Regions from separate parts of the Arthrobacter sp. LjRoot14 genome, predicted to be linked through region 2. Evidence: riboswitches for the same ligand, from Rfam matches in the RefSeq annotation. Region 2 holds a riboswitch; the other holds the start of a gene.

Region 1 (8,753 bases), 780 kb from region 2:
ACGCCGTCAGCCCGTAGTAGAAGCAGATCATCAGCCCGAGGGCCAGGATGGTGTCGTTCAGGACGTTTTCGCTGACCACATGCATCACTGCGTAGAACCCTGCGGAGAGGACGCCCGCTGCGATCGTTGCGAAGCCCGGCGTCGCAAACTTCTTGCTCATGTGGCTAAAAGGCTTTGGCAGGGCCCCGTAGTGGGCCATGGCCAGCAGGCTCCGGGACGGCGAGGTAAACGTGGACTGCAGCGAAGCCGCCGAGCTGGACAGGACCGCCAGCGACATGAGGATGGCGAACGGGCCCATGACGGGGGACGCCAGCGCGGTGAAGATGTTTGCGTGGTTCTCTTCGTTGTTCAGTCCGACGCCCTCGGTGCCCACACCGGCGAACATCATGGTGGCGATGCTGACCAGGAGGTAGATGCCCAGGACCACGACGGCGGTAAGGGTGCCGGCGATGCCCGCCGTCTTTTTGCCATTGGCCGTTTCCTCGTTCACGGTGAGGCAGACGTCCCAGCCCCAGTACACGAAGATGGACAGCGAAATGCCGGCGGCAATCTGGCCGAAAGTCTCGATTTTGGTGACGTCAAACCATTCCCAGCTGAACGGGATGGAGGTTTCCGAGGAAGACCAGTTGGCAAAGGCCATGGCCACGAACAGTCCGAGCACCAGCAGCTGGAAACCCACCAGGCCGTACTGCACAATCTTGGTGGTGTGCAGGCCGCGGTAGCTGATCCAGACGGCCAGCGCCACAAACACGACGCAGGTGGCGACGTTCAGCACCTTGTCGGCGGCGAGGTCCGCCAGCTCCGGCACGCCCGTGAGCTGGGCGAGGAACAAATAGAAGAAGTCCACCGCCACTGCGGCCAGGTTGGATAGCACGATGATGTTCGCGGCGAGGAGCCCCCAGCCTCCCATCCATCCCACCCACGGGCCGAAGGCCTTGGTGACCCAGGTGAAGGTGGTGCCGCTGTCCGGCGAATCTGCGTTGAGTTCCCGGTAGGCCAGGGACACCAGGATCATGGGGATGAAGCCGATGAGGAAGATGACGGGCAACTGCAGCCCGGCCTCGTTCACGGTGGGGCCAAGGGCGCTGGTGAGCGTGTAGGCCGGTGCAATGGTGGAAATGCCGAGGACGACGACGGCGAGGAGGCCCAGTTGCCCGCCCTTCAGTCCCTTTCCGGTAATGCCGTGCGGGGTGCCGGGTGCGTCAGTGCCTGCTAATGCCGTGCCGGCAGCACCGGCCGCGGAGCTGTGGCGGATGGTTTGGGTCATGTCAGGCCCTTTCTGGGTGGTCCGTACGTTTTAGGAGGCAGCGGGCTGCTGCTGGGTGATGCAGTGGATGCCGCCGCCCCTGGCGAACAGTTCGCGGGCGTCGATGCCCACGATGCGGCGGCCGGGGTAGGCATCGGCGAGGATCCGGAGGGCCTTTTCGTCGTTGGAGTCGCCGAAGGTGCAGGCAATCACGCCGCCGTTGACCACGAGGTGGTTGATGTAGCTGTAGTCCACAAAGCCCTCCGGGTCACTGAGCGCCACGGGAGCGGGGACTTCGATGATGTTCCACTCGCGGCCGGCTGCGTCCCGCGTGGCCGAGAGGAAACTGATGATTTCGCGGCTGACCTCGAAATCGGGATGTTCCGGGTCCTGCTGGGAGTGCACCAGTAGCGTGCCGGGAGACGGGATGGCGGCCACTATGTCCACGTGGCCCCGGGTGCCGAACCGCTCTGAGTCCCTGGTCAGGCCGCGGGGAAGCCAGATGACATGGGTGGCGCCGATGGTGCGGGCGAGCTCTGCTTCCACGTCGGCCCTGGACAGCCCGGGGTTGCGTCCCGGATCCAGCTGCACGGTCTCGGTCACCAGCACGGTGCCTTCGCCATCCACCTGGATGCCGCCGCCTTCATTAACGAGGGCGGAGGCGATGTGCCGGGCGCCGGACCGGCCGGCGACTTCCGCGCCGATCAGCGAGTCCTTGTCCCAGCGGGCCCAGTCCTGCCCGCCCCAGCCGTTGAAGACCCAGTCGACGGCGCCAAGGCGACCGGCGTCGTCGAGGACAAAGGTGGGGCCGATGTCCCGCATCCACGCATCGTTCAGGTCCGCGGTGAGCACCTCGACGGCGGGATCCAGGTAGCGCGCGGCTGTGCCGACGTCGTCGGGGGTCACCACCATGGTGACCGGCTCGAACTCGACGGCGGCGTTGGCGACGGCGGACCACACGGTCCGCGCGGCGTGTGCCTCTTGGGGGGTATCGCCGAGGGTATAGCCCCCTGTGGGGAAGGCCATCCAGATGCGCTCCTGCGGAGCCGTCTCGGCGGGCATGCGCCAGCGGCTCACGCGGTCACCTCCAAGTAGACGGGGGCAGGACCGCCGAGCGGTTGATCGGGCCGCACCGGTTCGGTGAGCCGGGCGTAGGTGTCCGGGCGGCGGGTGGCAAGGAACGGGAACAGCGTGAGCCAGTCCTTGCGCTGGTCCAGGTCCAGGTCGGCGACGAGGACGGCGGATTCGTCGCGTGGAGCCTGCGCCAGGATCCGGCCGTAGGGGTCCGAGATGAAGGAGGAACCGTAGAAGTTCAGCGTCCCCTCACTTCCCCAGCGGTTCGGCGCCACCATGAACAGGCCGTTGGCGATGCCGTTGCCGACGATCACCTGCTGCCAGAGCGGCCGGGTGTCGAAGTCCGGGTGGTCGGGTTCCGAGCCGATGGCCGTGGGATAGACCAGGATTTCCGCGCCACCCAGGGAATACAGGCGCGCGAGTTCCGGGAACCATTCGTCCCAGCAGGTGGGCATGCCCAGCCGGGCGCCGCCCAGTTCGGCGGGGGAGTGGACCTCGTAGGCGTCCTCCACGGCCGGGCCCGGGCGGAAGAACTTGTCCTCGTAGTAGCCTGCGGTCACCGGGATGTGAAGCTTATGCGTGCGCGCCAGCAGTTCGCCCTCGGGGGACACCAGGATGGACGTGTTCAGTCCCAGGCCGTCGTCCGAACCGTCGGGGTTCTCCGCGCGCTGGTACAGGGAGGCGTGGACGGTGATCCCGTGCCGGCGTGCGGCCCCGGCGGCGAACCGGAACGTGGGGCCGGTCAGCAGGTCCTCGGCGAGGTCCGACGGGCGGGGACGGGCGGCCCACGAACGGGACGTGTCGTTGTCAGGGAGCGTATCCGCCGGGTAGCGGGACAGCGTGAGTTCCGGCAGGAAGACGACAGTGGCTCCCAGCCGGGCGGCCCGACCGATGCCCTCATCAAGTTCGAGGCGGAGTTCCGCGGGGTCGGCGTGCCAGCGGTGCTGGACCACGGCGATCCTCAGGGCGGGACGGGCAGAGGGCTGGGTCCGCGCCAGGGAAACGGGCGGTTCGAGGCAGGTGATTTCAATCATGGTGAATACTCCAGTGAGACGGTCGTCACTAAATGAATGACGTTCATTTAGTATTCACGCGGAGGTGCCTCATGGCAAGGGAAAATGAGGAATATTCATTTTGTTAAGCCGCCCGCGAGATTCGGTGGCGCCGCTGTGGCGGCTGGGATAGTTTCGGATTACCCGAGAAACCGCTGACACCAGGAGGATCAATGAAGGCATCACCGACGCTGACGAATAATCTGCAGGCTGTGCTCGCGGACCTGATTGAACTGCATATCCAGGGCAAGCAGGCCCACTGGAATATCGTGGGAACGAACTTCCGCGACCTCCACCTGCAGCTGGATGAAATCATCGACGCCGCCCGGAACTTCGCCGATGACATGGCGGAGCGCATGCGTGCACTCCATGCCCTGCCGGACGGCCGTAGTGCCACGGTTGCCGAGACCACGAGCCTTGCGCAGTTTCCGCAGGGGCTGATCAGCACCAAGGACGCCGTGGACCGCATTGTGGCGGCGCTCGAAGCGGCTGTGGGCACCATGCGCAAGGTCCACGATGAAGTCGACGAGGAAGACCCCACGACGGCGGACCTTCTCCATGAGTTCATCGCCAAGCTCGAACAGTACGCCTGGATGGTGGGCGCGGAGAACATGAAGGCCTCGGCCAGCGTGACCACTCCCGACAGCAAGTAGGGCCGGCAGTACGTGAGCCCGGCATCGGATGACTCCGGTGCCGGGCTTTCTGTTTGGCGGGGTGCGGGCGAAGGTTGGTGGCCTGCCGGCGCTATGTGGCCTTGGGTACTCCGCGGAGTACGACGGCGACGAGGGCTGCCGCCCCCGCCATCAGTACCAGCCCGATGGAGGCCGTCACGTGGACGCCCGATTCAAACGCAACCCGGGCGGCGGACGTCAGGGCGTCCGCCAGTGGTGCGGGGAGCGAATGGGCGAGTTCCATGGCCCCCGCCAGGGTTTCGCGGGCCTGCGTGATCCCCTCCGCGGCGCTGCCGGGGCCTGGGCCTGCAATGCCCTCCGGCAGGACCAGGTTCCGCTGGTAGGACGCCGTCAGGATTGAGCCGAGGACGGCCGTGCCGAGGAGTGAGCCGATCTCATAGCCGGTCTCCGAAATGGCAGCTGCCGCCCCCGACTTTTCCGGCGGGACCGACCCCAGGATCAGGTCGTTGGAAATCGTTTCGGCTGCTCCCACGCCGAGGGCCAGGACCAGTAGGGCGCCCAGCAGGACGGCCGGACCGCCCGAGTGGTCCCCGAAGGCCACCATGAAGTAGCCGGTGGCGCTGAGGGAAAGGCCTCCGGCCACCACAAATCCCGGCCGGACTTTCCGCACCAGCGGGACCACGAACAGGCCGGCAACCACGGTGGCAACCAGGGCCGGGATCATGGCGATTCCGGCCTCCGTGGGCCGCTGGCCCTCCAGTAGCTGGAGGTGCTGGGCCAGGAACAGGATGAAGCCGTTGAAGGAAAAGAGTGCCAGGACGTTGGCCGTGATGGCCGTGCTGAAGATCCTGTTTCCGAAGAGGCTCATGTCCAGCAGCGGACTGGACAGCCTCCTCTGGCGCCGGACGAAGACGTAGCCCATGAGCAGCCCGAAGCCGATGGCCGCTGCCGGCATGGGATGGAAGCCCTCCGTTGCCAGCGATTTGATGCCGTAGACCAGCGGAACCATTGTCAGCAGCGAAAGGGTGATGCTGGCACCATCCACCGCTCCTGGCCGGGGGTCCCTGGACTCGGGAATCAAGGCCGGGCCAAGCAGCAGGATGGGCAGCATGATGGGCACGGCCACCAGCAGGATTGCGCCCCACCAGTAGTGCTCCACGAGCCAGCCGCCAAAAATCGGCCCCAGTGCGGCGCCGCCCGAGAACCCCGCCGCCCAGATGGCGATAGCCAGCCTGCGCCGGTTGGGGTCCGGAAAGATGTTGCGGATCAGGGACAGGGTGGACGGCATGAGCATCGCACCGAAGAATCCGAGTGCTGCGCGGCCGGCGATCAGCCATTCTGCGCTGGGGGCGAAAGCAGTGGCCGCCGACACCGCGGCAAAACCGCTGCTTCCGATCAGCAGGAGCCGCCGGCGGCCGATTCTGTCGCCGAAACTTCCCATGGCAACCAGGAGGCCGGCAAGGACCAGGGGGTAGGCGTCAACAATCCACAGCAGCTGTACGCCGGTGGGCTCGAGGCTGCCGGCGATGGCGGGCAGCGCGAACGTCAGCGCGGTGTTGTCCACGGCGACCAGAAGTACCGGGAACATCAAAAGCGCCAGGGCCAGCCAGTCGCGCCCCCGCTTCGGAATCGGGGAGCGGCTGCCGACAGCCGCGGGCGCTGCGGAAGTGAGGCGCTGCATGGCCGGCGTCGAAGGTGACTGCGAGTTTCCCATGAATATAACTGTACCGTCTGGACGGTATAGTTAAGAAATGAGCCCGGGCCACCGGGCATGATAGGAACCATGGCCAGAAAACCCGTTGCCCGCGAGGCTGTGCTCGACGCCTTTGAATCCCTGCTGATCGAGGTGGGTGAACGCGCCGCCACGCTGGATGCTGTGGCCCGGCGGGCAGGGGTTTCCAAGGGCGGGCTCCTGTATCACTTCCCGAACAAGGAAGCCATGATTTCCGCCCTGCTCGAGCGCATGGACCGGCTCGTTGCGGGGGATTTGGACGCCATGGCCAAAGCTCCGGAGGGGGCCGCGGTCTATTTCATCAGGTCCTCGCTCTGGGCGGACACTCCGCTGGACCGGGTCTTTGTGGCTGCCACCCGGCTCGCCGAAGTCGCGCACCAGGAAACGCTGCATCGTTTCGCGGCCGTCCAGGGGAGCTGGCTGGAACTTCTGGCCGGAGACGTCGGCCCGGCCATGGCCAAGGCCGTGCTGTACATGGGTGACGGCCTCTACTTCAATGCCATGCTGGCCAGCGGACCCGGCGCCGCCCCGTCCGAAATGGGCGGCGACGTCGACAGCCTGCTGGCCGCCGTCGAACGCCTTCGCGGCTGACAGTGCCACGAGGGCGGGGCCTGCCTTCCGGTACCGCCGCGACCCGGGCCGTAACGCGGCGTCGGCCTGGGTGCGGAGTTTGCAGACTGGACCTGCACGTAGGACAATTGACGCTGTGACTGTTGTCACCGCTAACTAAATATGCCTTTGATCTGCGGCGGGAGAGTTCTGCAAGTAGGTACAAGCAGGCGCCGTAGGAGCAAACCCTCCCCAGGAATCTCTCAGGCCCATGTACCGCCGCGGCAAGGCAACTCTGGAAAGCAGCATGCTGTCCGTTTGTGTCCCAACCATGTTGGGGGCAACAAGCCAGGACACGCGATGCTCACCGACGGTGCAAGCGGAGCTGTGCGAGAGCACGGTCCTGCGGAAACTCTCAGGTCCAATACAGAGCGGGGAGGAACCCGGACCACTGCGGCGTACCCTGCGCCGCCATTAGTAATGGAGTTCCTTCGTGACGGTTAGTTCAGCCTCCACCACCTTCGTCGACCGGCATATTGGCGCCCGCCGCCAGGCCGACATCGACACCATGCTCAAGTCCGTCGGCTACGACACCGTGGACTCGCTGGTAGACACCGCGGTCCCCAAGGACATCCGCCAGGAAGTCGCCCTGACGTTGCAGGACGCCCTGAGCGAGGTCGAGGTACTGGCCGAGCTGCGCAAGCTGGCTGCCAAGAACAAGACGGCAGTACAGATGATCGGCCAGGGCTACTACGACACGGTGACCCCGGCAGTGATCCGCCGCAACATCCTCGAATCCCCGGCCTGGTACACCGCCTATACGCCCTACCAGCCGGAAATCTCCCAAGGCCGCCTTGAGGCACTCCTGAACTTCCAGACCATGGTCCAGGACCTCGTGGGCCTGCCCATCGCCAACGCCTCCCTGCTGGACGAAGCCACCGCCGTGGCTGAAGCAGTCCTGATGATGCGGCGTGCCAACAAGAACAAGGCCGCCCATGACGGCAAGACGGTCCTGGACGCCGATGTCCTGCCGCAGACCATCGCCATCGTCAAGGGCCGTGCCGAGGCGCTCGGCTTCGAGGTTGAGGTGGCGGACCTCTCCAAGGGGCTTCCCGACGGCGTCATCAACGGCATCGTGCTGCAGCAGCCGGGCGTTTCCGGCCGGGTCTTCGACCACGCCGCCGTTATCGCCGCCGCGAAGGAACGCGGCGCGCTGGTCACCGTCGCGGCCGACCTCCTCTCGCTGACCCTGATTACCCCTCCGGGTGAGCAGGGCGCGGACATCGCCGTCGGCTCCACCCAGCGCCTGGGTGTGCCGCTGTTCTTCGGCGGCCCGCACGCCGCCTACATGGCCGTCCAGAAGGGTCTTGAGCGTTCCATGCCCGGCCGCCTGGTGGGTGTGTCCAAGGACAACGCCGGCACCCCGGCCTACCGCCTTGCCCTGCAGACCCGCGAGCAGCACATCCGCCGCGAAAAGGCCACATCCAACATCTGCACCGCACAGGCACTGCTGGCCATCGTTTCGTCGATGTACGCCGTCTACCACGGCCCTGACGGACTGAAGTCGATCGCCGAGACCGTCCACCAGAACGCGCGCAGCCTGGCGGCGTCCCTGCAGGGCGCAGGCCTCGAGATCCTGCACGGCAGCTTCTTCGACACCATCACCGTCCGCGTGCCGGGCAAGGCCGCCGACATCGTCGCCGCCGCCGAAGCCAGGGGCATCAACCTGCGCGGCATCGACGCCGACACCGTCGGCATCTCCGCTGACGAAACCACGACGCCGGATACCGTCGCCGCCGTTGCCGCCGTCTTCGGCGCCGAGGTTGCCTCGGACGACGCAGGCTTCGCCCTCGAGGCCGCCGTCGAGCGTTCGTCGGACTACCTGCAGCACCCGGTCTTCAACACACACCGCTCGGAAACCCAGTTGCTGCGCTACATCCGCAAGCTCTCGGACCGCGACCTCGCGCTGGACCGCACCATGATCCCGCTGGGTTCATGCACCATGAAGCTGAACGCCACCGCCGAGATGGAAGCCATCTCCTGGCCGGAGTTTGCCTCCATCCACCCCTTCGCCCCGGACTCCCAGACCGAAGGCTGGCGTGAACTGATCGAGGGCCTGGAAGCGGACCTCGCGGAGATCACCGGCTACGACCAGGTTTCCATCCAGCCGAACGCCGGCTCGCAGGGCGAGCTTGCGGGCCTGCTGGCGATCCGCGGCTACCACCTGTCCCGCGGCGATGACCAGCGCAACGTCTGCCTGATCCCGGCCTCGGCGCACGGCACCAACGCCGCGTCCGCCGTCCTGGCCGGCATGAAGGTGGTCGTCGTGGCCACCGCAGCCGACGGCACCATCGACCACGCCGACTTCCAGGCGAAGATCGAAACCCACAAGGACGTCCTGTCCGCGATCATGATCACCTACCCGTCCACGCACGGTGTGTACGACGCCGACGTCCGCGAAATCTGCG
Region 2 (8,753 bases):
CGCAGGAGAGGAACAGCGCGTTCTGCGGGACCTTGCGACGGGACAGGGCGCCGAAAACAGACGGTGCGTCACCCTCCTGGGCCAGGCCGTAAACCATGCGCGAAGTGGAATATATGCCGGAGTTGGCCGAGGACATGGCCGAGCTGAGCACCACCAGGTTCACTACGGTGGCAGCGGCACCCAGTCCGGCCAGCGAGAACATGGCGATGAACGGGCTGTGGCCGGCCTGGAACTGGGTCCAGGGCGTGACGGACATCAGGATGATGAGCGCGCCCACGTAGAAGAGCAGCACCCGGATGGGGATGGAGTTGATGGCCTTGGGCAGGTTCTTCTCCGGGTCCTTGGCCTCCGCGGCCGTGGTGCCCACCAGCTCAATGCCCACAAAGGCGAACACTGCGATCTGGAAGCCGGCCACAAAACCCATGAATTCGTTCGGGAAGAAGCCGCCGTGGCTCCACAGGTTCGAGAAGGTGGCCGGGCCGGCGTCGGACTTGAATCCGCTGAAAATCATGAACAGACCCACCAGGATCAGCGCCGCAATGGCGATGATCTTGATCAGCGCGAACCAGAACTCGGTCTCGCCGAACGCCTTCACCGTGGTGAGGTTCAGGAGCAGGAGGATGGCCACGGTGGCCAGGCCCGGGATCCACAGCGGGAGCCCCGGCCAGAGTTCCTTCGAGTAGCTGGCGATGGCGATGACGTCCGCGATTCCGGTGATCACCCAGCAGAACCAGTAGGTCCAGCCGGTGAAGAAACCGGCCCAGGGGCCCAGCAGGTCCGCCGCGAAGTCGCTGAAGGACTTGTAGTTCAGGTTGGACAGCAAGAGCTCGCCCATGGCCCGCATCACGAAGAACAGCATGAAACCGATGATCATGTAGACGAAGATGACGGACGGGCCGGCTGCTGAAATGGTTTTTCCGGAGCCCATGAAGAGGCCTGTGCCGATGGCGCCGCCAATAGCGATCAGCTGGATGTGCCGGTTGCTGAGCTGCCGCTCCAGATGCGGCTCCTGGCGGGCGGTCAGGGTCTTAGTTGTCACGTGCTGCTCCTCGGATCAAAGCGGACTGGAGTGCTGCTGAGGTTGACGCCTGATCCGGCTCGCCGGGAACCGGCTCAAGGTTGTTGAAGCTGTACAGATGGATGCCGGCAATGTTCCCCGGCTCGCGTTCCAGCCCGGCCACCAGGGTTTGCGGCGAATAGCGGTCACCGCTGAGGAGCTTGCGCGCCAGCGGCCCTTTACGGCTGAGGAACGTCAGCGAACTTCCGACGCCGATCTGCGCCGCCAGGGCGACCAGCTTGGTCCGAGGGACGGACCCCGCCACGCCGGCCCAGACGGGCAGCTGCACCCCTTCGCGGCGCAGGAGTGCAGCGTAATCGAGGATCTTCGGCTCGGAGAAGCACATTTGCGTGACGACATGCGAGGCCAGGTGCTCCTTGGCCAGCAGGGCGTCCAGCAGGTCCACCGGGCCAACCCCCGGATGGCCCTCCGGGTAACCGGCAACGCCCACCCGCATCATGCCGCCGGAGTACTGCGCGATGTCTTCCAGCAGCGGAAGGGCGGACCCGTACTGGCCGGCCTGCTGCTTCCGGTCTCCGCCGATCACGAACACTTCCCGGATGCCGGCCACGTTGCAGTCGCGGAGGATTCCGGTGAGCTCTGCGCGGTCATGCACGCTCCGCGCGGCGAGGTGCGGAATGACGGAGTAGCCGAGCACGCTCAGCTGCACGGCGGCACGCATGGTCCGCTCGATGCCGTGGTGGGGCAGGCACGTGACGGTGAGCGTCGTGGTCACGGGCACGTGCGCCCGGACCCGGTCAACGATTCCCTCTGAAGGGATGATTTCGGTCCTGGTGGGGAACATCATTGGTCCTCTCTGGCTATCAAATGGTTCTCAGGAGTGTGCTGCGATGAGGGAGCTGGCTTCCTGGCGGGTGCTGCCGGAGGACTCGATGTGCGCGAGTTCGTCCGGGATTTCCCAGCCCTTCTTGCGCATCGCGGTGGCCCACAGGCGGCCGGCACGGTAGGAGGAGCGGACCAGGGGCCCGGACATGACGCCGAGGAAGCCGATTTCCTCGGCCTCGGTGGCGAGGTCGACGAATTCCTGCGGTTTGACCCAGCGGTCCACCGGCAGGTGCCGTTCGGAGGGGCGCAGGTACTGGGTGATGGTGATCAGGTCGCAGCCGGCGTCGTGCAGGTCCCGGAGGGCTTCGGAGATTTCCTCGCGGGTCTCGCCCATGCCCAGGATCAGGTTGGACTTGGTGACCATGCCCAGGTTCCGGCCCTGCGTGATGACGTCCAGGGACCGCTCGTACCGGAAGGCGGGGCGGATGCGCTTGAAGATCCGCGGCACGGTTTCGACGTTGTGCGCGAAGACCTCGGGCTTGGAGTCGCAGATCGCTGCGATGTGTTCGGGTTTGCCGGAGAAGTCCGGGATCAGGAGTTCGACGCCGGTGCCCGGGTTTAGTTCGTGGATCTTCCGGACGGTTTCGGCGTAGAGCCAGACGCCCTCGTCGGCGAGGTCGTCCCGGGCCACGCCGGTCACGGTGGCGTAGCGCAGCTGCATGGCCTGGACCGAGCGGGCCACCTTGGTGGGTTCGAACATGTCCACCGGGGAGGGCTTGCCGGTATCGATCTGGCAGAAATCACAGCGCCGGGTGCACTCGGAGCCGCCGATCAGGAAGGTGGCTTCCTTGTCTTCCCAGCACTCGAAGATGTTCGGGCAGCCGGCCTCCTCACAGACGGTGTGCAGGCCTTCCTTCTTCACCAGGTTCTTGAGCTGGACGAACTCCGGGCCCATCTGGACCTTGGCTTTGATCCACTCCGGCTTACGCTCCACCGGAGTAGCCGCATTGCGCTGCTCAATACGCAGCATCTTCCGGCCTTCTGGTGCCAGTGTCATAGTTCTCTTTCCGTTGTGCGGGCGCCGGTTGGCCGGCCAATTTTTTGGTGCTGGAGCAGGTGCTCGGGTCAGCATTCGACGACGTTGACGGCGAGGCCGCCCATGGCGGTTTCCTTGTACTTGGAGGACATGTCCCTGCCCGTTTCGCGCATGGTCACGATCACCTCGTCCAGGGACACCCGGTGCGTGCCGTCGCCCCAGAGCGCCATCTTCGCGGCGTTGATCGCCTTCGCGGCCGCGATCGCGTTCCGCTCGATGCACGGGATCTGCACCAGCCCGCCGATCGGATCACACGTCAGCCCCAGGTTGTGCTCCATCGCGATCTCCGCGGCGTTCTCCACCTGCGCCGGCGTCCCGCCCATCACCTCGGCCAGGCCCGCGGCGGCCATCGAGGACGCCGAACCCACCTCGCCCTGACAACCCACCTCCGCCCCCGAGATCGAGGCCTGCTCCTTATAGAGCACCCCCACCGCACCGGCAGCGAGCAGGAACTTCACCACCACGTCCTCGCGGTCCGCCTGCGTCGCCTTGTCCATGCCCGGCGCGAAATGCAACGCGTAATACAGCACCGCCGGGATGATCCCGGCCGCCCCGTTCGTCGGCGCCGTAACCACCCGCCCACCGGAGGCGTTCTCCTCGTTCACCGCCAGCGCGATCAGGTTCACCCACTCCTGCCAGTACTTCGGATCCCGGTACTCCGGGTCCTGGCCCCGGTTCTCCTTCACCAAACGCTCATGCCAGTCCGGGGCCCGACGGCGGACCTTCAACCCCCCGGGCAGCAACCCCTCACGCTTCAAGGACACCGCCACACACTCCTCCATCACGGAATAAATGTGCAGCAACCCCTCACGGATCTCCGCCTCGGACCGGGAAGCGCGTTCATTGACGAACATGACCTCCCCGATGGACAAGCCCTTGGACTGGCACCGGCCCAGCAGCTCCGCCGCGGTCCGGAACGGCAGCGGCAGCTCCTTCTTCGACTCCTCCAGCTCCAGCTGCGCCGCGCCCTCCTCGCCCTCACGGACAATAAACCCGCCGCCCACAGAAAAGAACGTCGCCGCATGCAGGACCTCCCCGGCAGCATCCGTGACCGTGAACGTCATCCCGTTCGTATGCCGCGGCAGGATCGTCAACGGCCGCAGCACCATGTCCTTCACCCCGTACGGCAGCGAAACCGCACCGGCCAGCTCCAGGGTCCCGGTCTCCGCGATCGCCGCGAGTCGCTCCTCCACCTCAGCCGGGAGGATCTTCTCCGGGTGGTACCCCTCCAACCCCAGCAGGACCGCCGTCATAGTCCCGTGACCATGCCCCGTCGCAGCAAGGGAACCATACAAATCCACCCGCAACCCGGCCACCTTCTCAAGGTCCCCGGAAGCCCGAAGCTCCCCGGCGAACACCGCGGCAGCCCGCATCGGACCCACCGTATGCGAACTCGAAGGCCCAATCCCGATGGAAAAAAGATCAAAGACACCAACAGCCATGGCCGGGGTTTCCTTAGCTGCCCAGGCGCTGCGGAGCGGGCTGTGGACCCCCGCTGAGGCGGAAGGGCAGGCAGATGCGGGGGCATGCAAAGGTGTAAGAGGACGGCTGAATCGTCACGAGAGGAACTCCATAATTCAGGTGACGCAGGGCGCCACGTTGATTCGGGTTCCTCCCCGCTCTGTATGTGACCTGAGAGTTTCCGCGGACCCGCTTTTACAGCGTGCCGCTTGCACCGTCGGTGAGCCCGGGGACCGGACTACTTTCCAGAGTTGCCTCGCCGCGGCGGTACGTGGGCCTGAGAGATTCCTGGGGAGGATTTGCTCCTACGGCGCCTGCTGAACGTACCGGCAGGACTCTCCCGCCGCAGATCAAAAGCATGCGTCACCTGCCGGTGACACGGCTCACACCTTATCCGCTGCCGGGGCGGCCCGCAACAGGGTCACTTCACATAAGTCACGATGGCCGCGGGCAGGAGTTTTTGTCCAGATAATGTGCGCAACTCGCGGTTTTGCGGCCATTATCTGGACAAAAACTCCTGGCACCACTCCCACGGGCCTGCTTGTTACGCTGGAGGCATGAAATCCAGCCTCGCCGCCCTGTCCGTTACCGCCCTCATCGTTGTACTGACCGGTTGCGGGCAGGTCCAGGACGCAGCCGAAAAGGCTGTGAACGACGGCGCCTCGCAGGTTGCCACCGCAGCCGCCGACCAGGTCAAGGGACAGGTGTGCGCCCTCGTGGAGGACGGGCTTGTCAGCGTTAAGGACAAGGAACTGCTGGGCGGCCTCGTGGCCGGCGCCGAGACCGCCGGCGTACCCTCCGAGATCACCACTCCGTTGCGCCAGATCGCCGAGTCGGGCGACCAGGTTCCGGCGGAATCCGTTAAAGCGCTCAAGGACGCCTGCACCGCCTGAGCCTTAGCGCTTGCCCTTCTTGCGTGATCCCTTGCCGCGGCCCTTGTCCGGATTGGGAGCGTAGCGCTGCGCAACCTTGGGCTTCTTGACGCCGGTTCCCCTCCGGTCCGGTTTCGGTTCCTTCTTGGGCGGCTCCACCTTCGCCGACGGCTGGCGGGAGCTCTGGGCGGTCCGTCCGCGGACAATCCCGATGAACTCCTCGATCACTTCATCCATGGCCGGTTCTCCGGCCCCGGCCATCGCGTCACGCGTGGCCTCAGTGGGCCAGGCGAGGGCGATCTGCGTGGTGGGTGCGCCGGTAAGCTTCCGCGCCACCGTGTCCTTGACGTTGAAGTGGCGGGCAACGGACATCGGCAGGATCACGAGCCCGGCACCGGAGGCAACCACCTGCAAAGCGGCTTCCGGGCCGCCGAGCTCAGCCACATCCAGGAAGGTCTCCGCGGAAAGATCCGCCAGCGCCACCTCTTCGAAGACCGAAATCTCGTGCCCCTTGGGAGCAACCACCACGGGCTGCTCCTCATACAGGGGAATCACGTTCAGGCCCTCGCGCTCCACCGGCAGGCGGACGAAACTGAGGTCGGCGGAACCGTCACGGAGCACTGAAAGCTGAGCGCCGTCGTCGGACATGAACGAATGCAACGGAACATCCGCCATCCGCTCTTCCCAGCGCCTGATCCATTTCCCCGGCGTTACTCCGGCAACGTAGGCGAAGCGCAGCACGCGCCCTTCCGGTTCAGCGGGCGCGGGTACTTGCGGGAATTCTTCTTCAGCGGACACACGTTCACAGTACCGCCAGAGCTGCAGGAGAGCCCTGCTGGTGCCCTGAAGGGCCTGCCGCCGGATACCCTTGAACCATGACCTCTGCAAACTCCCAGTCCATGAAGCCGGCCACCGTTGCCAAGAAGCTTGGTATCTACCTGCCCGCAACACCCCAGGAGTTCCAGGATTCGGTCATCAGCCGCGCCGATTTCGCCGAGCTCCAGGCCAACCCGCCGGAGTGGCTGGCGGAACTCCGCCGCAACGGCCCGCACCCCCGCCCGGTGGTGGCGCAGAAGCTGAACGTTTCCATCAGCGGCCTGGCCCGCGGCGGTGTCGAAGAAGCACTTACGACGGCGGAAATCACCGCGCTGCTGCAGGCTCCCCCGGCATGGCTGGTCGCCGAGCGCTCCACGCACGCCGCAGTCCGCGCCGAAGCGCAGCGCGTCAAGGATGAAGCGGCCAAGAAGGACGCGAAGAAAGCCCGCGCCAAGACCGAGTAAGCCGCTGATTCCTTCGGGAGGTCAGCGCACGGGACGAAGGTCGTCCGGGTCGCCTCGATGGAACATTCGCCGGGGCGCAACGCCTTCGAAAATGACCCACACCGTGGATGCGTCTTCGGTCATGGCATCAACAATTCCCGACGCCGTGACGCGTTTCCCCCGCACAACCGCCACCTTGTCGCCGGGACGCAGTTCCGACCAGTCGGATTCCTGCCGTGCGGGCCCGTCGCTCGCTTCTCCCGTTTGGTTCCCGTGCGGAATCTGCGGTCCCCCGCCGAACAGCCACGCGGAGACGTCGCTGCGCAGCACGAGGTGGGGTCCGCCCGTTGCACTCACGCTTCCCGTGGGCACGTAATAGCCACGGCCCGCACCCGACCCGCCGGCCGCCCTGTCCAGGGCATCAACAAGTCGCCTGGTGAGGTGGCCCTGGGGACCAATCTCCCGGAGCTCGTCGAGCTCGTCCGGGGAGAGCCGTCCCAGCACAGCAGCTATATCGGCCATGATGGATCCCTTCTAGCGGATGGTGCCTGAGGAACCACGCTAGGACGCCGCCATTAACGGCACATGAAATCGGAGAGGCAAACAGAAAACAAATTCCGCGGGGGACGATCAGGGCCAGCCTCGCGTTAAACGAGCAACACCCGATCAACTGCCGGAGCACCTCCGCCGCACGAACTGCCCGCCTCCAAACGAAATGAGCCACCCCCTGCTAATCGTCCTCACCGGAATTGACGGTGCCGGAAAGACCACCGCCGCCCGCGCAGCCGTGGAAGCCGCCCGCCTGGCCGGTGGCAAGGCCCTGCTGCTACGCAACCATGCCGGCCGCCGCAACATGTCGCAGTGGTCGAAGCGCTCCGGAATTCCCCTCAACCCCCGCCTTGCGGACGCACTGGAGAGCGTCATCCGGACGGTCAACGTCCTGGTGTCCCACGCCCGCGCCCGCAACTTTTCCGGTCTGGTGGTCATGGACCGGCACCTTTATTGCCAGCTGGCGCTGCGCAGCGTCCGGGGCCTCCCGCCCGGCCGGTTGCTCCGCTGGCTACTGCGCCGCCTTCCCGAACCGGACCTGGTGATCCACTTCGACGTCGCTCCGGAGCAGGCCCTGGAACGCATCCTCCTGCGCGGCACGGACACCGAAACCCTCGAGGAACTGACGGCCCTTAGCGAGGGCTACCGCGCCCTTCCCGAGTTCCCCGGATTCGTCCGCATCGACGCCGGCGGAGCCCAGGACGAGGTGCTGGCTGCGCTCACTGCAGCGATCGACGCCGGCACGCCACCGGCCATTCCCGAAACTTCCGCTGCAGGGCCGGACAGGATCAGCGCGAGATAATCGACGCGACAGCGGTGATGAACGGGGGCAGGGCCGCGACTGCAGCCAGGCCCAGAGTCGCGCGGCCGCCCCAGGACAGCGCTATTGCCCGCCGCAGGGCACGCGCGGACCGGACTTGATCCGGACCCCTTTGCACAGGTTCCCGCCCGGCGCGGCCAACATGCGCGAGCCACGAGCACAGCATGACAACCAGCGCACCGATGCCGAGCAGGACGCCGACGGGCAGGAACAGAATGGCTCCGACGAGCGGGAGGTAGTACTTCCAGTCGCGCCCGGACGGCAGCGGAAGACGCTGGCTGAACGCGCCGGCCACGGCGGCCACCACCGCGCCGTGCAGGACGGCCAGCGCGGAAAAGAGCGCCACGGAAAGCCAGCCCGGCCCCACGATGGCGAAGTCGATGTTCTCCGCCCGAAGCGGATCCACGGAGGCTCCGAAGACCAGGAGGAGCAACACCCCCAGCGCGGGGCCCGCCCAGCGGCCGGCGGGGAGCCAGCGGCGGATGAACAGGTAGATGAAAGCCGCGGCGAAGCCGGCCGGCAGTCCCCCGAAGAACAGCAGGGCAATGCTGCCGTCGATCGTGGGGAATCCGATGTTCGCCTGCGCTTCGGTAAGGCGGCCCTGGGCTGATGCCGGCGAGGTGAGGGCCAGTATGCGCATCGCCAGCCTGCCGCCGGCCCACGCCACCAGGATCCCCGAAGCGAGGGCGGCCGCCGTTGCCACGTTGGCCCACCAGAGGTAGAGCCGTAAGGGGGAAGCCGGGGCACCAGGGTCGGCGGGCCTCCGGAAGGGGCGCCCGCCCCAGACGATGACCAGGATGATGGCAACCAGCAGGAACAGCGTGCACACAATCACGATTACCAGCGCCACCGG

Evidence for each region. A riboswitch is a leader RNA that binds a small molecule or an ion and turns the genes downstream of it on or off. The one in region 2 is predicted to bind glycine.
Region 1: another riboswitch for glycine. It lies ahead of gcvP (aminomethyl-transferring glycine dehydrogenase); the one in region 2 lies ahead of ACSQ12_RS00380 (L-serine ammonia-lyase).

Annotation. Positions count from the first base shown of each region.
Region 1 is NZ_CAXURL020000001.1:850,226-858,978, forward strand. It holds gene ACSQ12_RS04025 (APC family permease) at 1-1,267, opposite strand, end outside; gene ACSQ12_RS04030 (agmatine deiminase family protein) at 1,298-2,323, opposite strand; gene ACSQ12_RS04035 (nitrilase-related carbon-nitrogen hydrolase) at 2,320-3,354, opposite strand; gene ACSQ12_RS04040 (Dps family protein) at 3,546-4,025, shown strand; gene ACSQ12_RS04045 (MFS transporter) at 4,117-5,718, opposite strand; gene ACSQ12_RS04050 (TetR/AcrR family transcriptional regulator) at 5,788-6,327, shown strand; glycine riboswitch at 6,476-6,574, shown strand; gene gcvP (aminomethyl-transferring glycine dehydrogenase) at 6,779-8,753, shown strand, end outside.
Region 2 is NZ_CAXURL020000001.1:70,031-78,783, reverse strand. It holds gene cycA (D-serine/D-alanine/glycine transporter) at 1-1,039, opposite strand, end outside; gene ACSQ12_RS00390 (methylenetetrahydrofolate reductase) at 1,029-1,865, opposite strand; gene lipA (lipoyl synthase) at 1,893-2,900, opposite strand; gene ACSQ12_RS00380 (L-serine ammonia-lyase) at 2,969-4,381, opposite strand; glycine riboswitch at 4,656-4,753, opposite strand; gene ACSQ12_RS00375 (hypothetical protein) at 4,958-5,293, shown strand; gene ACSQ12_RS00370 (LysR family transcriptional regulator substrate-binding protein) at 5,297-6,070, opposite strand; gene ACSQ12_RS00365 (DUF5997 family protein) at 6,148-6,552, shown strand; gene ACSQ12_RS00360 (hypothetical protein) at 6,574-7,053, opposite strand; gene ACSQ12_RS00355 (dTMP kinase) at 7,247-7,882, shown strand; gene ACSQ12_RS00350 (hypothetical protein) at 7,869-8,753, opposite strand, start outside.